DNA from 3 places in the Cellulomonas sp. P5_C6 genome. Region 3 is predicted to be linked to each of the others. Evidence: predicted binding sites of a transcription regulator. Region 3 holds the regulator's gene; each other region holds the start of a gene.

Region 1 (4,153 bases), on a different contig from region 3:
GGCCGACGCCGGACCATCTGCGCATCGTCACGCTCCCGGAGGCCCGCGTCCTGGCCGAGGCCGTCGAGCGCATGGGCAACTTCCTGGCGAGCTACCGCCAGTAGGGCGACCGGCGCACCACCGGCGCCAAGGTCGCCGAGGTCGTGAGCTTCCGACGACGTCGTCAGTTGCAACTCACGACGTCGTCGGAAACTCACGAGCTCGCGGCCTGCCTAGGGCGACCGGACAGCAGAACGGGCCGGCCACCCGAAGGTGACCGGCCCGTTCGACAGTGCTACGTGCTCAGCGGATCAGCTGCGGATCAGAACCCGCCGCCGAAGTCCTCGCCGCCGCCACCGGCCGGCGCGGGGTTGCGCTCCGGCTTGTCGGCCACGACGGCCTCGGTGGTGAGGAAGAGCGCGGCGATGGACGCCGCGTTCTGCAGCGCCGAGCGCGTGACCTTCACCGGGTCGTTGACGCCCGCGGCGAGCAGGTCCTCGTACGTGTTGGTCGCGGCGTTGAGGCCGTGACCCACGGGGAGGTTGCGCACCTTCTCGACGACGACGCCACCCTCGAGACCGGCGTTGATCGCGATCTGCTTGAGCGGGGCCTCGATCGCGAGCTTGACGATCTGCGCACCGGTCGCCTCGTCGCCCTCGAGCTTGAGGCCCTCGAACGCCGTCTTGCCGGCCTGGATGAGCGCCACGCCACCACCGGCGACGATGCCCTCCTCGACGGCCGCCTTCGCGTTGCGAACGGCGTCCTCGATGCGGTGCTTGCGCTCCTTGAGCTCGACCTCGGTGGCCGCGCCCGCCTTGATGACGGCGACGCCACCGGCGAGCTTGGCGAGGCGCTCCTGGAGCTTCTCGCGGTCGTAGTCCGAGTCCGAGTTCTCGATCTCGGCGCGGATCTGGGAGACGCGGCCCTGGATCTGGGCGGCCTCGCCGGAGCCCTCGACGATCGTGGTCTCGTCCTTGGTGACGACGATCTTGCGCGCCGTGCCGAGGACCTCGAGGCCCACCGTGTCGAGCTTGAGACCGACGGTCTCGGAGACGACCTGGCCGCCGGTGAGGATGGCCATGTCCTGCAGCATCGCCTTGCGGCGGTCGCCGAAGCCGGGAGCCTTGACGGCGACCGACTTGAACAGGCCACGGATCTTGTTGACGACGAGCGTGGCCAGGGCCTCGCCCTCGACGTCCTCGGCGACGATGAACAGCGGCTTGCCGGCCTGGATGACCTTCTCCAGGAGGGGCAGCAGGTCCTTGACGTTCGAGATCTTGGACTCGACGAGCAGGACGTACGCGTCCTCCAGGACGGCCTCCTGACGCTCGGGGTCCGTCACGAAGTACGCCGACAGGAAGCCCTTGTCGAAGCGCATGCCCTCGGTGAGCTCGAGCTCGAGGCCCAGCGCGCTGGACTCCTCGACCGTGATAACGCCTTCCTTGCCGACCTTGTCGAGCGCCTCGGCGATGAGGTCGCCGATCGCCTGGTCGCCGGCGGAGATGGCGGCCGTGGCGGCGATCTCCTCCTTGGTCTCGACGTCCTTCGCCTGCGCGAGCAGAGCAGCGGTGACGGCCTCGACGGCCTTCTCGATGCCCTTCTTCAGCGCGATGGGGTTGGCGCCGGCCGCGACGTTGCGCAGGCCCTCGCGCACGAGCGCCTGGGCGAGCACGGTGGCGGTGGTGGTGCCGTCGCCCGCGACGTCGTCCGTCTTCTTGGCGACCTCCTTGACGAGCTCCGCACCGATCTTCTCGAAGGGGTCCTCGAGGTCGATCTCCTTGGCGATGGAGACGCCGTCGTTGGTGATCGTGGGGGCGCCCCACTTCTTGTCCAGGACGACGTTGCGGCCCTTCGGGCCGAGGGTGACCTTGACGGTGTCGGCGAGGATGTTGAGTCCCCGCTCGATGCCGCGACGGGCCTCCTCGTTGAAGGCAATGATCTTGGCCATGGGGCTGTGATCCTTCACTGGGTTCGGGTCGGCCGAGGGTGCCCGCGACGGACGAGCACGTCACCCGCGGTCTTGTCCCGCGTGCGACGGCCCTCACCGGACGGCCGTGGTGATTCTGTCACTCTCCACCGGAGAGTGCTAAGTCCAATGGTTAGCACTCGACCCCCGAGAGTGCAAGCAGCGTTCGCTCACGGCGGCGACGGCGGGACGCGTCGAGACGCGGCGGCCGGAGTGGTGCAGAGGCGGCCGCAGGAGCGCGAGCACGCCGCGCAGCGGCACGGGTGGGAGCGCGCCCGGGCTATCGTGCGCGTGTGCAAGGTCACGACGAGGACGTCGACGCAGCCACCGACGGCGCTGAGCTGTCGGCTGCTCCCGCGTACCGCGCGCGTCGGTCCGCCCGCCGTCGTCGCCGTCGTCGGGAGGGCGTGGTCGTCGGCACCGCGCTCGTGATCGCCGCGACGACGACGCTCGTCGCGACCGTGCCGACGGGTGCGCTGGCGACCGAGGCACCCGCGGTCCCCGTCCCCGCCTACGCGACCATCCCGCTGTACCTGCAGGGCGTCACCACGCTCCCCGGCGGCACCCGAGCTCCGCTGGCGGTGGGCACGGACGTGACGTTCTTAGCGGGCACGCATGTGGTGGACCCGGCGGCGACGACCCTCGAGCGGGTCGTCGGCGGCGTGACCGTGGAGACGGGACCGACCGCACCCGCCGCCGCCGTCGCCGCCTCCCGGCAGCGCGCGTGGCTGGCGTCGGGCACGGTCCCGGGCGCGGGCGGGCCGTACGAGGACATGGCGCGCGCCGCCCTGCTCGACCTGCACGCGCTCGTGCTCCCCGGCGGCGCCGCGGTGGCGGGGTGGTCGGAGAAGTGGCGGTACGTGTGGCCGCGGGACGCCTCGTTCGTCGCCGTCGCGCTGGCCCGTACCGGTCACGTGGACGACGCGCTCGACGTCCTGGCGTTCCTCGACCGCGTGCAGTCGGACGACGGCTCGTTCCAGGCGCGCTACCTGCCCGACGGCTCCGGCCCGCCCGACGACCGCGGCGTGCAGACGGACGGCACGGGGTGGGTGCTCTGGGCCGCCGGTCTGGTGGTCGCAGAGATCGACGACCCCGCCGCGCGTMCCGCCGCGGCGCAGCGGCTGCGGCCGATGGTGGTCCGGTCGACCGAGCACGCGATCACGCTCGTCGCGCACGGAGGGCTGCCGCCGGCGTCGCCGGACTACTGGGAGGTGCCCGAGGACGCGCTGACGCTGGGCACGGTCGCCCCCCTGGTCGCGGGACTGCAGCAGGCGTCCGGGCTCCTGGGGCTCACCGACGACGACGCGCTGGCCGCCTCCGCGTTCGGCGCGTCCGTGCGCAGCAAGGTGGCCGTGATCCACACGTTCGGGTCCACCGGGTTCGCGCGGTACGCGTCGGGCGGGCACGCGGACGCCTCGAGCGCGTTCCTGCTCCCCCCGTTCGTCACGACGGCCGTCCCCGGGGTGGAGGCCGCGTGGCGCGCCTCGGCGGTCGCGATGGTCCGGCCCGCGAACGGGTTGGCGCCCGGCGCGGGGTGGCGCGACGACGGCGTCTCGTGGACCCCGCAGACCTCGCTGTACGCCTGGGTCGCGGCCGAGGACGGCGACGCCGCGCTCGCGGACGGCTGGCTCACGTTCCTCGACACCCACCGCACCCCGTCGGGGTCACTGCCCGAGAAGGTGCTCGCCGACGGCTCCCCGGCGGCGGTCGCGCCCCTCGGCTGGAGCGCCGCCTGCGTGCTGCTGGCCCTGGACGCCCTCGACCGCTAGGTGCACCGACGCCGACGGGCCGCGCACCTGTCGGTGAACGGCCCGTCCGGAGACCAGCGGGGTCAGAGCCCGCGGACCTGCTCGGCCTGCGGACCCTTGGTGCCCTGGCCCACCTCGAACTCGACGTCCTGCCCCTCCTCGAGGGAGCGGTACCCGTCCGACTGGATGGCGCTGAAATGCACGAAGAGGTCCTGGCCTCCCCCGACCGGGGTGATGAAGCCGTACCCCTTCTCCGCGTTGAACCACTTCACGATGCCCTGGGCCATGCCGTACTCCTTGACGTCCGATGCCGGGCGCTCCGCCGGCGCCCGGTTCGCGTGAGCCTAGTGGGAGCGGTCCCTCCGGGACCAGGGTCGTCTCGGGACGGACGTGCTGATCAGGTGCCCGGTCAGGCGTCCGGGTCGCTCGCCAGCACGACCGAGATGCCGGTGCCGGCGTC
Region 2 (4,153 bases), on a different contig from region 3:
GCGTGGCGGGGGCGACGCCCAGCCGTCGGGCCACCGCGGCGACGGCGAGGGCGGGCGTCGGCGGTCCCGCCGGTTCGTCGTCCTCGCGCGTCACCATGGCGCGATTCTGCCAGGCCACGTCGAATCGGCCCGCCCTGGCGTGTCGCACGACGACACGCCGACCTGCGGCTTCACCCGCAATCGCGTCATCACACGAATGTGTGACACGGTCTTGAACAACTTCTGGCGCGGTTGTAACGTCCTCTCCAACGCGTCACCCCGTAGACATCGCGGGCTTCCCGTGTTCACGACTTCCCGGCGCAGCCGCCATCGCGGCCACGCGACGGATCGACTGAGGAGGAACTCATGGCCGAGATCTCGCGCCTTCCCGGACCGGTGATGGACCTGTGGGAGTGGCAGTTCGACGGAGCCTGCCGCGACGAGGACCAGGACCTCTTCTTCCACCCCGAGGGCGAGCGGGGCTCCGCTCGCCGTCGCCGCGCCGAGGCCGCCAAGGCGATCTGCGCCACGTGCCCGGTCATCAAGGAGTGCCGCGAGCAGTCGCTGGCCGTCCGGGAGCCCTACGGCGTGTGGGGCGGGCTGTCCGAGGACGAGCGCGCCGCGATCCTCGCCCAGCGCGGCCGCGCCAGCCGGGTCGGCTGACCCCGAGCACCCACGATCACAGCTCCCACGAGCAGAGCCCTCCCCTCGGCACGACGAGGGGAGGGCTCTTCCGTGTGCCGCGCAAGATCTTCCCCGTCGGGGACACAGTCCGGGTATGGACCCAGGCCGACGGACGGCGGCGATCGCGCTCGGGGTGGCGCTCGCCCTCTCGGCGTGCCAGGGCGGGGGTGCGCCGGCATCGTTCACCGAGCGCACCGAGCTGCCCTCCTGCGGCACGGTCCGGGTCGACCAGGGCAGGACGGTCGGCGACGACGCGTGGGCCTGCCTCGACGATGCGGCGACGGCTGACGGCGCCGAGCTCGTCGTGACCGCCCTGAGCACGGAGGGCGACCCCCTCACCACCTACTACCGCGTGGGTCCGGGCATCGACGGCCTCGAGCTGTTCGTCGACAGCACCCAGGACGAGTGGGGCGTGCAGGGCTGGATCCACCAGGTCTGCCCGGACACCGTCACGGCGGCGGAGCCGCTGGGCTGCGCCGACGTCTAGGAAGCGGACGTCCAGGAAGCGGACGCCCATGAACGAGCAGGGCCCCCACGGCGTCGCCGTGAGGGCCCTGCTGCGTGCGGGGCGGCTAGTGCGCCCCGGCGATCACTTGACGACGATCGCGAGGATGTCGCGGGCCGAGAGGATGAGGAACTCCTCGCCCGAGTACTTGACCTCGGTGCCGCCGTACTTCGAGTAGATGACCTTGTCGCCGACGGCGACGTCGAGCGGGATCCGGTTGCCGTTGTCGTCGACACGGCCGGGACCGACCGCCAGGACCTCGCCCTCCTGGGGCTTCTCCTTGGCGCTGTCCGGGATGACGAGACCGGAAGCGGTCGTCGTCTCTGCCTCGAGCGTCTTGACGACGATCCGGTCCTCGAGGGGCTTGATGGAGACCGACACAGCGGACCTCCCCTTCGCATGTGAGTAGTTCTCTGAGGTTCGTGCGCGCTGTCGGGCCACGTCGTCGCGGGTGCCGCGGCCTGGAGCACAGCTGGCACACTCACCGGGAGAGTGCCAGCCACTCACTCTAGGAACCGGTTAGCACTCGGTCAAGGCGAGTGCCAGCAAGCCGTCCGGATCACCCACCGGGAGGGTCGCTGCGTGCGAGGATCGCGGGCATGGACCGCGACGGCATCGCCCAGCTGCTCAGCCCCGCGGGCTGGGCCCTGCTGTCGGCGCTGCCGCCGTACGACGAGTCCCGCACGATGGCCCTGTCCGAGCGCCTGCGCGACGAGGGCATCGACCCCGCGCTCGTCGCCGCCGCTCTCACCCAGTCGCGCCTGCGCGCCAAGGCCGCCGCCAAGTTCGGCACGTTCGCGGACGGCATGCTCTTCACCGCGGCCGGCCTCGAGCAGGCCACGCGCCTCTCCGTCGCCGCCCACCACGCCCGCCGGTACCGGGACGCGGGCAGCACCCTGGTCGCGGACCTCACCAGCGGCATCGGCGCGGACGCCATGGCCTTCGCCGGCATCGGCCTGAGCGTGCTGGCCACCGACGTCGACGAGGCGACAGCCGCGATCGCGACCGTGAACCTGCGGCACTTCCCCGACGCGCACGTGCGGCACGGCGACGGGCTCGCGCTGGACCTCGAGGCCGAGGGGGTCGACGGGGTCTACGCGGACCCCGCACGCCGGACCTCCTCGGGCAGCCGGGTGTTCGACCCGGCCGCGTACGAGCCGTCGCTCGACGCGGTCCTCGCCGTCCGCGAGCGGGTGCCCGCGCTCGGGCTCAAGCTCGGCCCGGGCATCCCCCACACGGCGCTGCCCCGCGACGCCCACGCGCAGTGGGTCTCGGTCGACGGCGACGTCGTCGAGGTCGGGCTCTGGTTCGGTCCGCTCGCCCCGGAGGGACCGGGCCGCTCCGCGCTGGTCCTGCGCGCGGGCGAGGCGCACGTGGTGGAGCAGACCTCCGACGAGCGGCCGCCGACCGGGCCCGTGGGCGGCTACCTCTACGAGCCCGACGGCGCCGTGATCCGCGCGGGGCTGGTCGGCGAGATCGCGGCCCAGGTGCGCGGCCGGCTCGTCGACCCCACCATCGCGTACGTGACGTCGGACGCGCTGGTGCCGGTGCCGGCCGCGACGGCGTACCGGGTGCTCGACACCATGCCGTTCGGCCTCAAGCGGCTCCGGACCTACCTGCGAGGTCGCGACGTGGGAAAGCTCACCATCAAGAAGCGCGGCACCGCCGTGGTGCCCGAGCAGCTGCGCCGCCAGCTCGACCTGCGGGGCAGCGCGACGGGCACGATCATCCTCACGCGGGTAGCGGGAAGCCAGCAGGTGCTCGTGGTGGAGCCCGCCTGATGGCCGCCCCGGTGCCGCTGCCGTTCGCGCAGTCCGAGCGCTCGACCGTCGGGATCGAGTGGGAGGTCGGGCTGGTCGACGCCGACTCCGGCGACCTGCGCCAGGCCGCCGAGGCCGTGCTGGCGGCGGTCCGACCCGCCGACGGGTCCGAGCACCCGCTGATCACCCAGGAGCTGCTGCTCAACACCGTGGAGATCCGGTCGAACAAGAGCCGGACCATCGCCGAGGCGACCGCCGACCTCCAGCGCKCCCTCGACGAGGTGAGCGCGGTCGCCTCTCCCCTGCGCATCGAGCTCATGGGCGGCGCCACGCACCCCTTCGCGCACTGGGCCCAGCAGAAGGTCACCGACAAGCAGCGGTACGCCACCCTCATCGACCGCACGCAGTGGTGGGGCCGGCAGATGCTCATCTACGGCGTGCACGTGCACGTCGGCATCGAGGACCGCGACAAGGTCCTGCCGATCTCGCGGGCGATGCTCACGGTGTTCGCGCACATCCAGTCGCTGTCGGCATCGTCCCCCTTCTGGGGCGGCAAGGACACGGGCTACGCGTCCAACCGCGCGCTCCTCTTCCAGCAGCTGCCGACCGCCGGGCTGCCGTTCGGCTTCGAGGAGTGGTCCCAGCTCGAGCAGTACGTGGGCGACATGCTGCACACCGGCGTGATCGACCAGTTCGACGAGGTCCGCTGGGACGTCCGTCCGTCCCCCCGGTTCGGCACCCTGGAGATGCGGATCGCCGACGGCGCCTCCAACCTGCTCGAGGTCGCGGCGATCTCGGCGCTCACGCACTGCTTCGTCGAGCACTTCTCGACCATGCTCGACCGCGGCGAGACGCTGCCGACGCTGCCGCCGTGGTTCGCGCAGGAGAACAAGTGGCGSTCGGCCCGCTACGGCATGGACGCGATCATCATCACGAACGCGGCCGGCGACGAGGAGCTGGTCACCGACGCCGTCGGCCGCTGGCTGGTCGACCTGGCCCCGGTCGCCGAGCGGCTGGGCTGCGCCGCCGAGCTCGAGCAGGTGCGCGTGATCCTGCGCCGGGGTGCGTCCTACCAGCGCCAGCGTGCGGTCGCCCGGCGGCATGCGGGCGAGCTCGACGCCGTCGTCCGCTCGCTCGTCGCCGAGATGAAGGCCGGGCGACCCCTCTAGGCTCCGCGCGACCGCGCGTCCTCAGACCAGCACGGTCGTCAACGGCATCGACGAGT
Region 3 (4,153 bases):
CCTGCTGTGCGGCCTCGGCCTCTTCGTCGCCATCCCCGTGGTGCTCATCGCCACGGCCTTCCTGTTCCGTCGGCTGCTGGGCGACCCCATCGCGCCGCCCACGCTCTGACGCACGACGCTKGGTGCCCCGGTCCGCCCTCCGGCGGGCCGGGGCTCGTCACGTCGTGACGAAGTCGATGAGCTCCTCCACGCGGCCCAGGAGGCTGGGCTCGAGGTCGGCGTAGCTGCGCACCGAGCGCAGGATGCGCTGCCACGCGCGGGCGACGTCGGCCTGCTCGTCGGCCGGCCAGCCCAGCTCGCGCAGGATGCCGTGCTTCCACTCGGTGCCGCGCTCGATGGTGGGCCAGGCGGCGAGCCCGAGGCGCTCGGGGCGGACGGCCTGCCACACGTCGACGTACGGGTGGCCCAGCACGAGGACCGAGCCGGCGGGGTGGCCGCGCACGGCGTCTGCGGCGATCCGGCTCTCCTTGGACCCGGCGACGAGGTGGTCGACGAGCACGCCCACGCGGCGCCCGGGCTCCGGGCCGAAGTCGCGCAGGGCCTCGGCCAGGTTGTCGACGCCGTCGAGCAGCTCGACGACGACGCCCTCGAGCCGCAGGTCGTCGCCCCAGACCTTCTCGACCAGCTCGGCGTCGTGCTTGCCCTCGACCCAGATCCGGCTGCCGCGGGCGACGCGGGCGCGGGCGTCGTGGACGGCGACCGAGCCCGAGGCGGTCCGGGTGGGCTTCGCGGGTGCCGGGGCGCGCACGGGGGCGGTCAGGGCCACGGGCTCGCCGTCGAGCCAGAAGCCCCGTCCGAGCGGGAACGTGCGCGTCCGGCCACGGCGGTCCTCGAGGACGACCACGTGCTGGCCGCCCGACTTCTCGACCCGCACGACGGCGCCGACCCACCCGGTGGTGACCTCCTCGACGACGAGGCCGGTCTCGGCGGCCTGCGGGCGGCTGGTGCGGGTGGGCCGGTGGTGCGTCGAGCCGGAGCCCCCGAGCACGTCCGAGCCGTAGCGGTCGTCGTTCACCCGGGCAGCGTAGAGGCGCATCTCCGCGACGGGCCGCAGCCGCCCCGTGGGTGTCGCGTCCGCGGCGTAGCATTGGCACTCCCGTGCGGGGAGTGCTACCCGGTGCGCGTACGCGGACGACCAGACGGAGGAGGCGACATGAGCGAGGACCGACGGCTGGACGTGCTGCGGGCGATCGTCGAGGACTACGTCGCCACCAAGGAGCCCGTGGGCTCCCGCGCGCTGGTCGAGCGGCACTCGCTCGGCGTGTCGCCCGCGACCATCCGCAACGACATGGCCGCGCTCGAGGAGGGCGGGTACATCGCCCAGCCGCACACCTCGGCCGGTCGCGTGCCGACCGACAAGGGCTACCGGCTCTTCGTCGACCGGCTCTCCACCGTCAAGCCCCTGTCGAGCCCCGAGCGCCGCGCCATCGGCGCCTTCCTCGAGAGCGCGCAGGACCTCGACGACGTGGTGGACCGCGCCGTGCGCCTCATCGCGCAGCTGACGCACCAGGTCGCCGTCGTGCAGTACCCGTCGCTGCGGCGCTCCGCGCTGCGGCACGTGGAGCTGGTGCCCGTGGGCGCCCGCCACCTGCTGGTCGTCCTCATCACGGACACCGGGCGTGTCGAGCAGCGGACGCTCGAGCTGGGCTCGGACCTCGACGAGGCGGTCGTCGCACGGCTGCGCTCGCGCCTCAACGTCAGCGCGGCCGGCCGGCGCCTCTCCGAGCTGCCGGTGGCGCTGGGCGAGCTGAGCGACGGGTTCGCGCCCGGCGACCAGGGGCTCGTCGGCGCGGTCGTCGGGGTCGTCGAGGAGACGCTCGCGCAGGAGAGCGAGGAGCGCGTCGTGCTCGCCGGCACCGCGAACCTCGCGCGCGTCGGGGGCACCGACGTCCGGTCGATCGGCCCCGTGCTCGAGGCGCTCGAGGAACAGGTCGTGCTGCTGCGGCTGCTCTCGGAGATGGCCGAGGACTCGGCGACCGTGTCGGTGCGCATCGGTCGCGAGAACCAGCACGACGGGCTGTTCGAGACGAGCTTCGTGACCACCGGCTACGGCGACGAGGGCGGGGGGTCGGTGGCCCGCGTGGGCTCGATCGGCCCGCTCCGGATGGACTACCCCGGCACCATGTCCGCGGTCCGCGCGGTCGCCCGCTACCTGACGCGCATCCTCGCCCAATGACCCGCCACGAGACCTCCACCGTGACCCTGTCAACGACAGCTGGAAGTGAGCACCCCCTCCCGTGACCGACTACTACGAGGTCCTCGGCGTCCCGCGGGACGCCAGCCCCGAGCAGATCAAGAAGGCCTACCGCAAGCTCGCGCGCGAGCACCACCCGGACGTCGCGGGCACGGACGCGGGCTCCGAGGACCGGTTCAAGGACGTCTCGCGCGCGTACGACGTGCTGGGCAACCCCGAGAAGCGGCGCGCCTACGACCTGGGCGGCGACCCGTCGTCGCCCGGCGGCGGGATGGGCGGCGGCTTCGGCTTCCAGGACATCTTCGAGACGTTCTTCGGCGCCGCGACCGGCGCCGCGGCGCAGCGGGGACCGATCCCGCGCGCCCGCCGCGGGCAGGACGCGCTCGTCCGCCTCGACCTGGACCTCGCCGACGTCACGTTCGGGGTCCACAAGGACGTGCCGGTCGACACGGCCGTCGTCTGCCCGACGTGCAGCGGCTCGTGCTGCCGGCCCGGCACGTCGCCCCGCACCTGCGAGGTCTGCGGCGGTCGGGGCTCGGTCCAGCGGGTCGCCCGCTCGTTCCTCGGCCAGGTCATGACGACCCAGCCGTGCGCCGCGTGCCACGGGTTCGGCACCGTCATCCCCGAGCCGTGCACCGAGTGCTCGGGCGAGGGCCGCGTCCGCTCGCGCCGCACGCTGAGCGTCGACGTCCCGGCGGGCGTCGACACCGGCACCCGGATCAAGCTCACGGGCCAGGGCGAGGTCGGTCCGGCCGGTGGCCCCGCGGGCGACGTGTACCTGGAGGTCCGCGAGCGCAAGCACGACACGTTCGTGCGGCGCGGCGACGACCTGCACGCGACCCTCGAGGTGCCCATGACGGCGGCGGCGCTCGGCACCGTCCTCACGCTGGACACCCTGGACGGTGCGCGCGAGGTCGATCTGCGCCCCGGCACGCAGCCGGCGCAGGTCGTCACGATCAAGGGCCTCGGCGTCGGTCACCTCCACGCCTCCGGCCGCGGTGACCTGCACGTCCACGTCGAGGTGCACGTGCCGACGGCGATGGACGACGAGCAGGCCGAGCTGCTGCGGCGGCTGGCCACCCTGCGCGGCGAGGAGCGTCCGGAGGCCCGGCTCGCGGCGTCGAACACCGGCGTGTTCGCGAAGCTCCGCGACAAGCTCTCGGGCCGCTGAGCATGACGGCGCCGGCCGCGTCATGAGCGCGCCCGTCTTCCTGGCCGAGCCCGGCTCGCTCGACGCGGTCGTCGACGGCGGCACCTACCTGCTCGCCGGCACCGAGGGGCGCCATGCGGGCGTCGTGCAGCGCCGCGGGCCGGGGGAGCGCGTGGACGTCGTCGACGGCGCGGGCGTGCGGCTCGTCGGCCTGGTAGGCACGGTGACCGGCGACGGCGTGCTGGTGCAGGTGCAGCAGCGCGTCGTCGAGCCCGCACCGGCCGTCGCCCTGGTGCTGGTGCAGGCCCTCGCCAAGGGCGACCGCGACGAGATGGCGATCGAGGCGGCCACCGAGGTGGGAGTCGACGCGGTGGTGCCGTGGCAGGCGGACCGCTCGATCGTCGTGTGGCGCGGTGACCGGGCCGCGAAGAGCCGCGCCCGCTGGGTGGGCACGGTCCGGGCGGCCGCCAAGCAGTCGCGACGCGCTCGCGTGCCCGACGTCGAGGTCGCACTGGACGCGAAGGGCCTGGTCGAGCGCGTCCGCGCCGTCGTCGGCGCCGGTGGGGTCGCCCTGGTGCTGCACGAGGACGCGACCGACGCCATCGCCGCCACGGCGCTGCCCGACGCCGGCGAGTGCCTCGTCCTGGTCGGGCCCGAGGGCGGGATCGGCGACGTCGAGCTCGGGCGCCTGGTCGACGCGGGCGCACGCGCCGTCCGGCTGGGACCCCACGTGCTGCGGACGTCGACGGCCGGGCCGGTCGCGCTCGCGCTGCTCGCCGAGCGGCTCGGGCGCTGGGGCTGAGATTGCT

What was found. The regulator HrcA, encoded in region 3, represses chaperone genes, less so after heat shock. The targets are predictions, from matches to a motif close to TTNGCACTCGNNNNNNNCGAGTGCNAA.
Region 1: a site for HrcA is predicted at 2,079-2,105, ahead of groL (chaperonin GroEL). Genes of this name have one in related genera too.
Region 2: a site for HrcA is predicted at 1,688-1,714, ahead of groES (co-chaperone GroES). Genes of this name have one in related genera too.

Annotation. Positions count from the first base shown of each region.
Region 1 covers NZ_JBFULZ010000014.1:28,100-32,252, forward strand. Annotated here, with positions in the region: gene ACXJKG_RS03075 (pyridoxal phosphate-dependent aminotransferase) at 1-104, shown strand, start outside; gene groL (chaperonin GroEL) at 302-1,927, opposite strand; gene ACXJKG_RS03085 (glycoside hydrolase family 15) at 2,239-3,714, shown strand; gene ACXJKG_RS03090 (cold-shock protein) at 3,777-3,980, opposite strand; gene ACXJKG_RS03095 (LytR C-terminal domain-containing protein) at 4,103-4,153, opposite strand, start outside.
Region 2 covers NZ_JBFULZ010000085.1:6,245-10,397, reverse strand. Annotated here, with positions in the region: gene ACXJKG_RS11535 (MerR family transcriptional regulator) at 1-97, opposite strand, end outside; gene ACXJKG_RS11530 (WhiB family transcriptional regulator) at 346-642, shown strand; gene ACXJKG_RS11525 (hypothetical protein) at 758-1,150, shown strand; gene groES (co-chaperone GroES) at 1,253-1,549, opposite strand; gene ACXJKG_RS11515 (THUMP-like domain-containing protein) at 1,768-2,949, shown strand; gene ACXJKG_RS11510 (glutamate--cysteine ligase) at 2,949-4,097, shown strand; gene tsaD (tRNA (adenosine(37)-N6)-threonylcarbamoyltransferase complex transferase subunit TsaD) at 4,119-4,153, opposite strand, start outside.
Region 3 covers NZ_JBFULZ010000208.1:765-4,917, forward strand. Annotated here, with positions in the region: partial or broken gene ACXJKG_RS17935 (hypothetical protein) at 1-109, shown strand, start outside; gene ACXJKG_RS17940 (DUF3097 domain-containing protein) at 158-1,015, opposite strand; gene hrcA (heat-inducible transcriptional repressor HrcA) at 1,154-2,176, shown strand; gene dnaJ (molecular chaperone DnaJ) at 2,238-3,365, shown strand; gene ACXJKG_RS17955 (16S rRNA (uracil(1498)-N(3))-methyltransferase) at 3,388-4,146, shown strand.